4 regions of the Thalassotalea sp. PLHSN55 genome follow, and region 3 is predicted to be linked to each of the others. Evidence: predicted binding sites of a transcription regulator. Region 3 holds the regulator's gene; each other region holds the start of a gene.
The links. The regulator NrdR, encoded in region 3, represses ribonucleotide reductase genes. The targets are predictions, from matches to a motif close to AAACACNANATNTNGTGTTT.
Positions count from the first base shown of each region.

Region 1: a site for NrdR is predicted at 1,719-1,738, ahead of nrdD (anaerobic ribonucleoside-triphosphate reductase). Genes of this name have one in related genera too.
Region 2: a site for NrdR is predicted at 1,541-1,560, ahead of ACRRSQ_RS05440 (adenosylcobalamin-dependent ribonucleoside-diphosphate reductase). Genes of this name have one in related genera too.
Region 4: a site for NrdR is predicted at 1,040-1,059, ahead of nrdA (class 1a ribonucleoside-diphosphate reductase subunit alpha). Genes of this name have one in related genera too.

Region 1 covers NZ_JBPDIH010000004.1:78,617-81,815, forward strand. Annotated here, with positions in the region: gene nrdD (anaerobic ribonucleoside-triphosphate reductase) at 1-1,627, opposite strand, end outside; gene aspS (aspartate--tRNA ligase) at 2,024-3,199, opposite strand, start outside.
Region 2 covers NZ_JBPDIH010000002.1:525,368-528,566, reverse strand. Annotated here, with positions in the region: gene zapE (cell division protein ZapE) at 159-1,274, shown strand; gene ACRRSQ_RS05440 (adenosylcobalamin-dependent ribonucleoside-diphosphate reductase) at 1,658-3,199, shown strand, end outside.
Region 3 covers NZ_JBPDIH010000007.1:273,847-277,045, forward strand. Annotated here, with positions in the region: gene glyA (serine hydroxymethyltransferase) at 1-996, shown strand, start outside; gene nrdR (transcriptional regulator NrdR) at 1,128-1,592, shown strand; gene ribD (bifunctional diaminohydroxyphosphoribosylaminopyrimidine deaminase/5-amino-6-(5-phosphoribosylamino)uracil reductase RibD) at 1,593-2,738, shown strand; gene ACRRSQ_RS15275 (riboflavin synthase) at 2,764-3,199, shown strand, end outside.
Region 4 covers NZ_JBPDIH010000012.1:81,093-84,291, forward strand. Annotated here, with positions in the region: gene ubiG (bifunctional 2-polyprenyl-6-hydroxyphenol methylase/3-demethylubiquinol 3-O-methyltransferase UbiG) at 1-72, shown strand, start outside; gene ACRRSQ_RS18730 (HAD family hydrolase) at 76-750, shown strand; gene nrdA (class 1a ribonucleoside-diphosphate reductase subunit alpha) at 1,179-3,199, shown strand, end outside.

The DNA of each region.
Region 1 (3,199 bases), on a different contig from region 3:
TGTATAAGCTAAAACCATAGCCGGTTTCCGCTTTCCAACTGTCGGTTGCATTACGCAAATATTGTATAATTTCAAGCCCTTTTACGCGCAAGCTTTCGCTATCAAACATATGAGTTTCATCACCATAAAGCGCGTTAATGGTTTCATGCAAACCAATGTAGCCCAGTGAAATTGAAGCGCGGCCGTTTTTAAATATTTGCGCAACATTATCGTCGGCTTTTAAGCGCACGCCACAAGCACCTTCCATATACAGTACTGGCGCAACACGAGCTTTAACCCCTTCTAAGCGAGCAATACGAGTATCAAGCGCGCGGCGTGCTAATTGTAAACGTTCATCAAGTAAGCTGAAAAATGCCGATTCATCGCCTTTTGCTTCTATTGCAATACGCGGTAGGTTTAAGCTAACAACACCAATATTGTTGCGCCCTTCATGAATTTCTTGACCCTTTTCTTCATAGGTTGATAAAAAGCTACGACAACCCATCGGCGTTTTAAACGAACCGGTCACTTTCACCACTTGTTCATAGTTTAAAATATCTGGATACATGCGTTTTGACGCACATTTTAATGCCAAGCGTTTAATGTCGTAGTTCGGATCTTGGGCTTTATGATTTAGGCCATCTTTAATGGCAAACACTAATTTCGGGAAAATCGCGGTTTTCTTATTCTTGCCTAAACCGGCAATGCGGTTTTCAAGAATCGATTGCTGAATTAAACGTGACTGCCACGTTTCACCTAAACCAAAACCAAAGGTAACAAAAGGCGTTTGACCATTAGCGGTATGCAAGGTATTTACTTCGTATTCAAGTGATTGAAACGCGTCGTAACACTCTTTTTCCGTGCGCGCACGAGCAAATACTTCCGCGTTTGGAATATCCCATTCTTGGGCAATAGTTAAATGTTTTTCATAACTTGCGCTCACATACGGGGCAAGTACTTCATCGATGCGGTTAATGGTCGTGCCGCCGTAAATATGGCTGGCAACTTGGGCAATAATTTGCGCTGTGACCGCAGTCGCGGTAGAAATGGATTTTGGCGTATCAATTTCCGCATTTCCCATTTTAAAGCCGCGCGTTAACATGCCATCAAGATCAATTAACATGCAGTTAAACATTGGGAAAAATGGCGCGTAATCAAGATCGTGGTAATGAATTTCACCACGCTGATGCGCGCTAACAATATCACGCGGCAAAATGTGCTTATTGGCATAATGTTTAGCAACAATACCGGCAAGTAAATCGCGCTGAGTAGGTATGACTTTGCTGTCTTTATTGGCATTTTCATTCAAAATGCTGGCATCGCTTTGATCAATGAGGCCGCGAATATCATTGTTCAGTTGGCTACTTTGTTCACGGGCAATGTCACGATCATGGCGATATTCAATATACGCTCGAGCGATTTCGCGGTGTGGCCCTGACATCAAAATATCTTCAACCATATCTTGAATTTGACCGATCTCAACTTGCTCAACATCCTTGAACTGAGAGAACACAGTTTCGGCAACATCTAACGCATAGTTGTTGTCTATTACCGCAACCGTTTCTGCTGCGCTGATGATTGCTTGTTGGATGCGTGCAATGTCGAAGGCTACGCGACAGCCATCGCGTTTAATCACTACCGGTTTCACTAAGAATTCCTTATTTATCATTATAACGACAGTGTTACTAAAGATTACTTAATAAAACAAAAACACTAAATATAGTAGTTTTAAAAATACGCAACACTAGATGCGGTGTATTAGACGAGAATACGACAAATGAGTTATTGATCTAGATCAAGGTTTGTTGAGGTGGTGCAATAAGCAAGCAATACCGGATTTTTCGGCTAAAAACCGTTAAATTAGCGCGGAAAATGTCAAGAGGGAAACGCGTTAATTAACGCATAGTTTTGTTTGGTGTTTGTAAATTTTTGAGTATTTTTCGACAAAGCAGGTACAGATAAAATGCAACAAAAAAGCCAGTAAAAAATACTTTTACTGGCTTTACCTTTTAAATTGTTCTGCTTATTTAGGCGATAAAAGGAATTAGCTTTCGCTGTCAGCTTCTTTATTTTCTTCTTTAACGATTTTAGCAATACCCAGTTCAACTAATTGATCAGGGTTTGCATGACCTGGTGCATTCGTTAACGGACATGCCGCAGTCGTTGTTTTCGGGAACGCCATTACGTCGCGAATTGAACTAGCGCCGGTCATTAACATCACTAAACGGTCAAGACCAAAAGCAAGACCTGCATGTGGTGGCGCGCCGTATTCTAGAGCTTCAAGTAAGAAACCAAATTTCTCTTGTGCTTCTTCGTCGCTAATACCTAAAATTCTAAATACTGCCGCTTGCATGTCTTGGTTATGAATACGTACCGAACCACCGCCTAATTCACAGCCGTTTAAGACCATGTCGTATGCATCAGATAATGCGCCAACTGGGTTTGCTTCTAACTCTGCTGCTGTTAGGTTGGTTGGTGCGGTAAATGGGTGATGAAGCGCGTGCATGTGGCCGTCGATTTCTTCAAACATTGGGAAGTCTACAACCCAAAGTGGTTTCCACTCACCTTGTAATAAATCTAAGTCTTCACCCAGTTTTAAACGAAGTGCGCCCAATGATTCGGTTACTACGTTGTAGTTGTCAGAGCCGAAGAAAATAATGTCGCCCGATTGTGCGTTAACGCGATCTAATAAGGTATTAACCGCATCTTCGCTTAAGAATTTTAAGATTGGCGATTGCAAACCTTCAAGGCCAGCAGCGCGATCGTTAACCTTCATCCATGGCATGCCTTTGGCGCCATAAATGCCAACAAATTTGGTTAATTCGTCAATGCCTTTACGTGAAAATTTCGCTGCGCCTTGTGGTACGTTAATCACCGCAACACGGCCTTTTTCGTCATTCGCTGGGCCTGAGAATACTTTAAATTCTACGTCTTTTAAAATATCAGCAACGTCAGTAATTTCTAATGGGTTACGCAGGTCAGGCTTGTCTGAACCAAAACGTGTCATCGCTTCGCTGTATGGCATACGCGGGAATTCACCTAAATCAACATCAAGCATTTTGATGAATAATTCACGGATCATTTTCTCAGTCACGCCCATCACTTCTTCAGCGCTCATGAAAGATGTTTCAATATCAATTTGCGTGAATTCTGGTTGGCGATCAGCACGTAAGTCTTCGTCACGGAAACATTTTACGATTTGGTAATAACGTTCCATGCC
Region 2 (3,199 bases), on a different contig from region 3:
CGACCTTAATTGTATTCAAGACAAAAATTAGTGAAAATAACCATATAACTAAATAAATAGCGACTAATGGATAATATAACGCGCTTAACCTTGCATATATAGTGAATATGTTTGCAATTTAATTTTTTTCAAGCTCCTTTTAATGAAATGGTTGGTAAATGATTAATCTTTCGCCTTTAGATAAGTATAACCAAGATTTAGCTCGTGACGATTTTCAATACGATGCTGCTCAAGAAAACGCGGTCAAACATCTGCAGCGTTTATATGAAGACCTGCAAAACAAACCTTTGCCGGTGTCGGGTTTTAAAAAAGTATTAAACCGCTGGAAGCGTGTTGTTGATAAGCAACCTAAAAAGTCAATTCAAGGACTCTACTTTTGGGGCGGTGTTGGTCGCGGTAAAACCTATTTAGTTGATACCTTTTATGACTGCCTGCCATTTGAAAATAAAATGCGCGTGCATTTTCATCGATTTATGCACCGTGTTCATCAAGAATTGAAAACCTTAACCGGGCAATCTGATCCGCTAAAGATCATTGCCAAACGTTTTGCCGACGAAACTTGTATTATTTGCTTTGACGAATTTTTTGTTTCAGACATTACTGATGCGATGATTTTAGGCACTTTATTTGAAGAGCTATTTGCCCATAACGTTACCTTGGTTGCAACCTCAAACATTATTCCTGATGAGCTGTACCGTAACGGTTTGCAGCGGGCGCGATTTTTACCAGCCATCGCATTAATTAATCAGCATACTGATGTGGTAAATGTTGATAGCGGTGTTGATTATCGTTTGCGCACCTTAGAGCAAGCGGAAATTTATCATTACCCGCTCGATCAAAAAGCTGACGAAAACTTATTCCGTTATTTTGAACAGCTTTCTTGTGAGCCGGGGTCAAAAAATACGACAATCGATATTAATAATCGAAAACTTGCCACTGTTGAGGTTTCGGATGGCGTAGTGCATTTTGAATTTTCAGAGCTATGTGAAAGTGCAAGAAGTCAGGGCGATTACATGGAAATCAGTAAGTTATACCATACGGTGTTGCTTGCCCATGTTACGCAAATGAATGGTGATTGTGATGACGCAGCGCGACGATTTATTGCGTTGGTGGATGAATTTTACGAACGAAATGTGAAATTAATCATTTCTGCGCAAGTTGCACTTGAAGATCTATATTGTGATGGACGACTGGTTTTTGAATTTAAACGTTGTTTGTCTCGCTTACAAGAAATGCAATCGCACGATTATTTAGCCAGCGAACACTTACCTTAAGCTTTTAATTATTTTCGATAGGCTTGGCATTAGCAACTAATAAGCTAATGCTGGGCTAACACTTGTTACATATTCCTTTCACTAAATCTATTACAATTTCTTTGCAATCGTAATCGACTTATTTATTAACGTCGACTCTTCTACTGTGTGTTTAAAATTACGCGCAAACTTTAAGCAATCGATAATTTTTTATTAGTATATTTCTTTGTACTTGGGTGCATTTTCATCAATTTTTTGTTTTTTTGCCAAAAGTGATTAAAATCACAAAATACAATATATAGTGTTTTGTGTTTTTAATTAATCTATATGTTGTGTTTTGTCGCTTGCTTTATCAAATATTACCGTTATCATAGGCTCCATAAAAAACTGTTTTGGAAAAACTCATGCTTAACAATGTCGCGACAAAAACCACTCAAGAAATTGAACTTCAAGCTGCTTCGCTAGATATCTGGGATAAAAAATATCGCCTTAAAGATAAACATGGTGTCGCGCAAGAAAATAGCATTGACCAAACCTTTGAACGTGTCGCTTCTGCCTTGGCGGCAATCGAGCCAAAAGATAAGAAAAAGTGGCAGCAAAAATTTAAATGGGCGATGGAAGCTGGTGCATACCCAGCAGGTCGCGTTATTTCAAATGCTGGTGCTGAAAAATTCAAACCGGCAACGTCAACCATTAACTGCACGGTTTCTGGCACCATTAGCGATTCTATGACCGGCATTTTAAGTCGCGTGCATGAGTCGGGTTTAACCTTAAAAGCAGGTTGTGGCATTGGTTATGAGTTTTCAACACTTAGACCTAGCGGCGCTTATGTTGCAGGCGCGGGGGCTACCACGTCAGGTCCGTTGTCGTTTATGGATATTTTCGACAAAATGTGTTTTACCGTAAGCTCGGCCGGTGGTCGCCGCGGCGCACAAATGGGCGTGTTTGATGTTTCACACCCTGATGTAAAAGAATTTATTTTAGCTAAACGTGAAGACGGTCGCCTGCGTCAATTTAACTTATCGTTGCTTATAACAGATGAGTTTATGGAAGCGGTAAAGTCTGACTCAGTTTGGCCGTTAGTGTTTCCTATTTCTGAAAAAGAACTCGCAACAGAAGCATTTGATTTAACCGACAGTTCAAAAATTGTTTATAAAGAAAACCATTTTGAAGCCGAGTACGTGAAAGAGCACGGTTATATTGTTAATGAAACCGGACAAATCGCCTGTCGTATTTACAATACCATTGCCGCTTCAAGGCTTTGGGATATGATCATGGCTAATACCTTTGATTATGCCGAGCCAGGTTTCTTACTTATCGACCATGCAAACGACATGAATAACAACTGGTTCTGTGAACAGCTTCGTGCCAGTAACCCTTGCGGCGAACAAATTTTACCGCCGCACGGCGCATGCCTTTTAGGTTCAGTCAACTTAGTGAAATTTGTTGAGAACCCATTTACCGAGCAAGCGCGTTTTAATTGGGACAAATTTAGAGAAGTGGTCAGCGTATTTACTCGCATGCTTGATAACGTGGTTGAAATTAACGGTTTACCGCTAGAAGAGCAGCGCATTGAAATTCAAAATAAACGCCGTCATGGCATGGGCTATTTAGGTTTAGGCTCAGCGATGACCATGTTGAAAATGCCATATAACAGCCCAGAAGCCATTGCCTTTACCGAAGAAGCGTCAAAAGTATTGGCGGTAACCGGTTGGCAAGCCGCGTTAGAGCTAGCGAAAGAAAAAGGTCCGGCGCCTATTTTGGCAAAAGAATTTACCGTTACCGCAGCGATGTTACACAAGCGCCCTGAAATGGCGAAAGATGGCATTAAAGTAGGCGATAAAATTAAAGGCGCAGTATTGCATGCTAAATATAGTCGTTATATGCAACGTATCGCAGAAGAAGCACCTGAATTAGTAGCAGAATTAGCGCAAGTGGGTGCTCGC
Region 3 (3,199 bases):
GCAACTTATGCCAATGTTCAGCCTCATGCTGGTTCTCAAGCAAATGCTGCTGTTTTCCAAGCACTTGTTAAGCCTGGCGGAAAAGTACTAGGTATGAGTCTTGCTCATGGTGGTCACTTAACGCATGGTTCTCATGTTAACTTTTCTGGTAAATCTTACGAAGCTATTCAATATGGCTTACACCCAGAAACGGGTTTAATTGATTATGAAGAAATTGAACGTTTGGCATTAGAGCACAAGCCTGAAATGTTAATTGGCGGTTTCTCTGCTTACTCAGGCATTGTTGACTGGGCACGCATGCGTGAAATTGCTGACAAAGTTGGCGCATATTTCATGGTTGATATGGCTCACGTTGCAGGTCTTGTTGCTGCTGGTTTATACCCGAACCCAGTACCTCATGCACATGTTGTAACAACAACTACGCACAAAACATTAGCTGGCCCTCGTGGCGGTTTAATTGTTTCAGGCTGTGATGACGAAGATGTTTATAAAAAATTAAACTCTGCAGTATTCCCAGGTGGTCAAGGTGGCCCTCTAATGCACGTTATCGCGGCTAAAGCGGTTGCTTTTAAAGAAGCATTAGAGCCAGAATTTAAAGCTTACCAACAAAAAGTGTTAGACAACGCGAAAGCGATGGTAGCGGTATTACAAGAACGTGGTTACAAAGTTGTTTCTAACGGTACTGAAAACCACTTATTGTTATTAGACCTAATTGACAAAGATATTACCGGTAAAGATGCTGACGCTGCCTTAGGCCGTGCACACATCACAGTAAACAAAAACTCTGTACCAAATGATCCACGTTCACCATTTGTAACCTCTGGTCTTCGTTTAGGTACGCCAGCGATTACTCGCCGTGGTTTTGGTGTTGAAGAAACTAAAGCATTAACTGGCTGGATTTGTGATATTTTAGACGATATCAACAACGAAGAAACTATTGCTAAAGTACAAGAGCAAGTAAAAGAGATTTGTGCTCGTTTACCTGTTTACGCTTAAGTAAATAACTATCGCTTGCTAGGCTAGTAACTTAGCTCATAAATAGTTTAAAATGGCCGCATTCGCGGTCATTTTTGTATCGGTTAATAAATAATTACTGATAAATAGCCGCACCCATTTTCGGAGCCACCATGTATTGCCCATTTTGTTCAGCTGTAGACACTAAAGTTATTGACTCTCGTCTAGTCTCAGACGGTCACCAAGTTAGGCGTCGTCGAGAGTGTGTAGACTGTCATGAGCGCTTTACCACGTTTGAATCAGCAGAGCTGGTTATGCCGCGCATCATCAAGCGCGACGGCTCTCGTGAACCGTTTAACGAAGATAAAATGCGTAATGGCTTATTACGCGCCTTAGAAAAACGTCCGGTAAGCCTTGAGCAAACAGAGCTCGCGGTAAATAAATTAAAATCGCAATTACGTGCTACCGGTGAACGCGAAGTGGGTAGTGAAATGCTAGGTAACTTGATCATGGAGCAATTAAAGCAATTAGACAAAGTGGCCTATGTGCGTTTTGCTTCCGTTTACCGTTCATTTGAAGATATTCGTGAGTTTGGCGAAGAAATTGCCCGCCTTGGCGATGAAAGTAAAAGTAGCTAAATGAGTACCTTTAGCCTGCAAGATCACGCCTTTATGCAGCGAGCTATTCGTCTTGCTAAAAAAGGCCATTACACCACATCACCCAATCCTAATGTTGGTTGTGTATTGGTTTTAAATAATGAAATTATCGGCGAAGGCTTTCATCAAAAAGCCGGACAAGGGCACGCCGAAGTAAACGCGATAGCTGATGCAAAAGCTAACGGTTTTGATACTCAAGGCGCCACAGCTTATGTCACCTTAGAGCCTTGTAGCCATTTTGGACGAACACCGCCTTGTGCTCAGGGCTTGATAAAGGCGGGCGTTAAACAGGTTATTGCCGCTATGGTTGATCCTAATCCAGAAGTTTCAGGCAGAGGTTTAGCTATGCTTGAACAGGCGGGCATTAAAACGCAAGTTGGTTTATTAAATGCAGATGCTTTAGCGCTAAACCCGGGCTTTATCAAACGCATGACCAAAAACTTACCTTATGTGCGCTGTAAGTTAGCAGCAAGCCTTGATGGTAAAACGGCAATGGCCAATGGTGAAAGCAAGTGGATAACATCTTCACCGGCACGAGAAAATGTTCAACAATTACGCGCGCAAAGCTGCGCAATTATTAGCGGCGCAACGTCAATCATTACAGATAACGCCAAAATGTCGGTGCGTTGGCAAGAGCTAGGCGAATTAAAAAACAGCTATGCAGAGTCTGATTTAAGACAACCTGTGCGCGTTATTATCGACTCGCAAAACCGGCTTACGCCTGACTTGGCACTTTTTCAAATACCCTCGCCAATAATATTAGTTAGAACAGCTATTGAAAACTTACCAAAGTGGCCTCATTTTGTAGAGCAGGTTGTTTGTAAAACGGTTAAAAACTCTCAAGATCAAGAAAAAATCGATTTACCCGCGTTAATTGCGCTATTGGCAGAACGTGGCCTAAACGACATTTTAGTTGAGTCAGGTGCACAATTAGCGGGCGCATTCATTGAGCAAAACTTGGTTGATGAACTAATTCTATTTCAAGCCCCTAAATTATTAGGTAGTGACGGCAAAAGCTTAGTGGCAATGCCGAGTATTGAAACCTTGAGTTCAGCTAAAAATTTAGTCGTAAAAGATATTAGAATGGTCGGCCCAGACATTCGTATTACAGCAAAATTTAAACCTTAAATTAACGAGTTACAGAGTATTAAATATGTTTACCGGAATAATTGAAGCGGTAGGAAGTATTAAAGCCATTAATGTTAACGCTGATGGCGCACGCGTAGAAGTGGCAACAGGTTCGCTTGATATGAGCGACGTTAACCTAGGTGACTCGATTGCCACTAATGGTGTTTGTTTAACGGTTGTCGCCTTTGACCAACACAGCTACAGCGCTGATGTATCAAATGAAACTCTGAAATATACCGGTTTTAGTCATTACCGTGTTGGCCAAAAAGTGAATTTAGAAAAAGCCATGTTACCAACAACACGTTTTGGTGGTCATATGGTTTCTGGCCATGTCGACGCTGTTTGTGAAGTTGCCAGTATTAAAAATACCGGTAACAGTACAGAATACTGGCTGACAATGTCAGAAGAAATCGCCCCTTATATCGCGCACAAAGGCTCAGTGACGATTGACGGCACCAGCT
Region 4 (3,199 bases), on a different contig from region 3:
CCGTTAAATGAAAATCATAAGCTAACTACAGAGCTAGATGTTAACTATATTCTTTGCTGCCAAAAATTGTAAATTATGACTAAAAATTCAAAGCTAAATAAACCGCAAGGTATTCTATTTGATCTTGACGGTACCTTATTAGATACCGCCAATGATCTTGGCGAAACCTTAAATTATATTTTACGAAAACATCAGTTTCCTGAAATAGCACGTGAACGCTATCGACCGGTTGCCTCAGACGGTGCTTTAGGTTTATTAAAGCTTGGTTTTGGCGATGCACTCGAACAATTCGATTATGAATCACTACGTGCTGAATTTTTAGCGCACTATCAAGAAAATATCGCCGTACATACTTGCTTATATGATGGAGTCGAGGAACTATTATCGACTTTAGATAATGCCAATATTCCTTGGGGAATAGTGACTAATAAACCGCAAGGGTTAACCGAGTTATTACTGCCAAATTTTGAAGCGTTAGATACATCAAAAGTGATGGTAGGCGGAGACACCTTAGCGCAACGAAAGCCTCACCCTGCGCCTATTCTACATGCGTGTAAAGCGCTAAATATAGCAGAAAATCAATGTATTTATGTTGGTGATGCGCCAAGAGACATTGAAGCAGGCAATGCCGCTAACATGTTTACCATTGCGGCTAAATGGGGTTATATCGACGATACTGAGCAATGTAAAACTTGGCAAGCTGACTACTTAGCTGATTCGCCAACAGATATATTGCCGTATATTGTTTAACCAGATTGTTTTAATTTCAACCACCTCGAGTAACTTTATGATTTAAATATACTTATCTGTTTATATAGCAGATAGGTATATAAAGGTAATTTATAAACTAACATTTATTATATACCTAAAAAAATTACAAAAATAAACGTTGCCTTTCGTAAAAATCAAAATTGAAAAGCGCTTCTACGTTAGTCATCACTAACCACGAAAAGATACGCTAAAAAAGAGCAAATACTCTGTAATATTAATACTTGCAAAACAGCGTAAAGCTCATTATCTTGTGATGAGTTTTTAAAACACCCCCTAGATATAGTGTATCTATTAAACAATCTGCAGTTTAAATACACTATTGGTTGTTTTAGAAGCACATAAAATAAAAAGCCATTAATCAGGAAAAATGGCGACAAAATGCAACTACAATCCAGCACAGGTCTTTCATGAATAGTAACCTCTTTGTAACTAAGCGTAATGGCGAGAAAGAAGCCATCGATTTAGAAAAAATCCATCGTGTAATCGCATGGGCAGCCGCCGGCTTAGACGATGTTTCAGTATCTCAAGTTGAATTAAAATCACATATTCAATTTTATGACGGCATAAAAACTGAAGATATTCATGAAACCATCATCAAAGCTGCCGCAGATTTAATTTCAGAAGAAACACCTGATTATCAATATTTATCCGCAAGGCTTGCGATATTCCATTTACGCAAAAAAGCCTACGGTAAATTTGAACCACCTAAGTTATACGAACATGTGGTTAAATTGGTCGAAGCAGGTAAATACGACCAGCATTTATTAGCCGATTATAGCCAAGCGGAATTTGAGCAAATGGAAGCGCTTATTGATCACAGTCGTGATTTAACATTCAGCTACGCAGCTGTTAAGCAGCTTGAAGGCAAATACCTAGTTCAAAACCGTGTTACCGGTGAAATATATGAAAGTGCACAATTTTTATATATGTTAGTTGCGGCTTGTTTATTTGCAAAATATCCAAACGAGACACGACTGTCTTATGTTGAAGGCTTTTATAACGCTATTTCAACCTTTAAAATATCGTTACCTACGCCAATTATGGCAGGTGTTCGTACCCCTACCCGTCAATTTTCGTCTTGTGTTCTTATTGAATGTGGAGACAGTTTAGATTCAATTAATGCAACCTCTAGTGCCATTGTGAAATACGTTTCGCAACGTGCCGGAATTGGTGTTAATGCAGGTAGAATTCGTGCCTTAGGTAGCAGTATTCGCAATGGTGAAGCATTCCATACTGGCTGTATTCCTTTTTATAAACATTTCCAAACAGCGGTAAAAAGCTGCTCGCAAGGGGGTGTTCGTGGTGGCGCAGCCACTCTATTCTACCCATTGTGGCATTTAGAAGTAGAGAGCTTATTAGTATTAAAAAATAACCGAGGCGTTGAAGAAAACCGTGTTCGCCACCTTGATTATGGGGTGCAATTTAACAAGGTTATGTATCAACGTCTTATTAAAGGCGAGTCAATCACATTATTCAGCCCAAGTGATGTGCCTGGCCTTTACGATGCATTTTTCGAAGATCAAGAAAAGTTCGAACAGCTTTACCTACAATACGAAGCTGATGACAGTATTCGTAAAAAACGCATTAAAGCGATTGAATTATTTACACTGTTTGCTCAAGAACGCGCAAGCACTGGCCGCATCTACTTACAAAATGTCGATCACTGTAATACTCATAGTCCGTTTGACCCATTAAAAGCCCCTATTCGTCAAAGTAATTTATGTTTAGAAATTGCACTACCAACTAAACCAATGGAAGACGTTAACGATGCTAACGGCGAAATAGCGCTATGTACGCTGTCAGCCTTTAACCTTGGTGCGATTGAGAGTTTAGATGAATTAGATGGATTAGCAGATCTTGCAGTTCGAGCGCTTGACAGTTTATTAGATTACCAAGACTACCCAGTGCCCGCAGCATATAGCGCAACAATGGGACGCAGAACCTTAGGTATAGGCGTTATTAACTACGCTTATTACTTAGCGAAAAATGAAGTATTTTATTCAAATGGCAGTGCTAATAACTTAACACACCGCACCTTTGAAGCAATCCAATATTATTTATTAAAAGCGTCAAATCAATTAGCGAAAGAGCAAGGTGCTTGCCCTAAATTTGACGAAACTCGTTTGTCGCAAGGCATTTTACCTATCGATACTTACAAAAAAGAAATCGATAATATTACAGGCGAAAAACTTCACTTAGATTGGGAAGGATTGCGAGCGAGCATTAAAGAGTACGGCGTTCGAAACTCAACGGTTTCTGCACTTATGCCATCAGAAACGTCTTCTCAAATTTCTAACGCAACCAATGGTATTGAGCCACCACGTGGTTTAATTAGCGTAAAAGCCAGTAAAGATGGTGTGTTAAAACAAGTGGTACCAGAATACCAACGTTTGAAACATAACTACGAACTACTGTGGAACATTCCAAG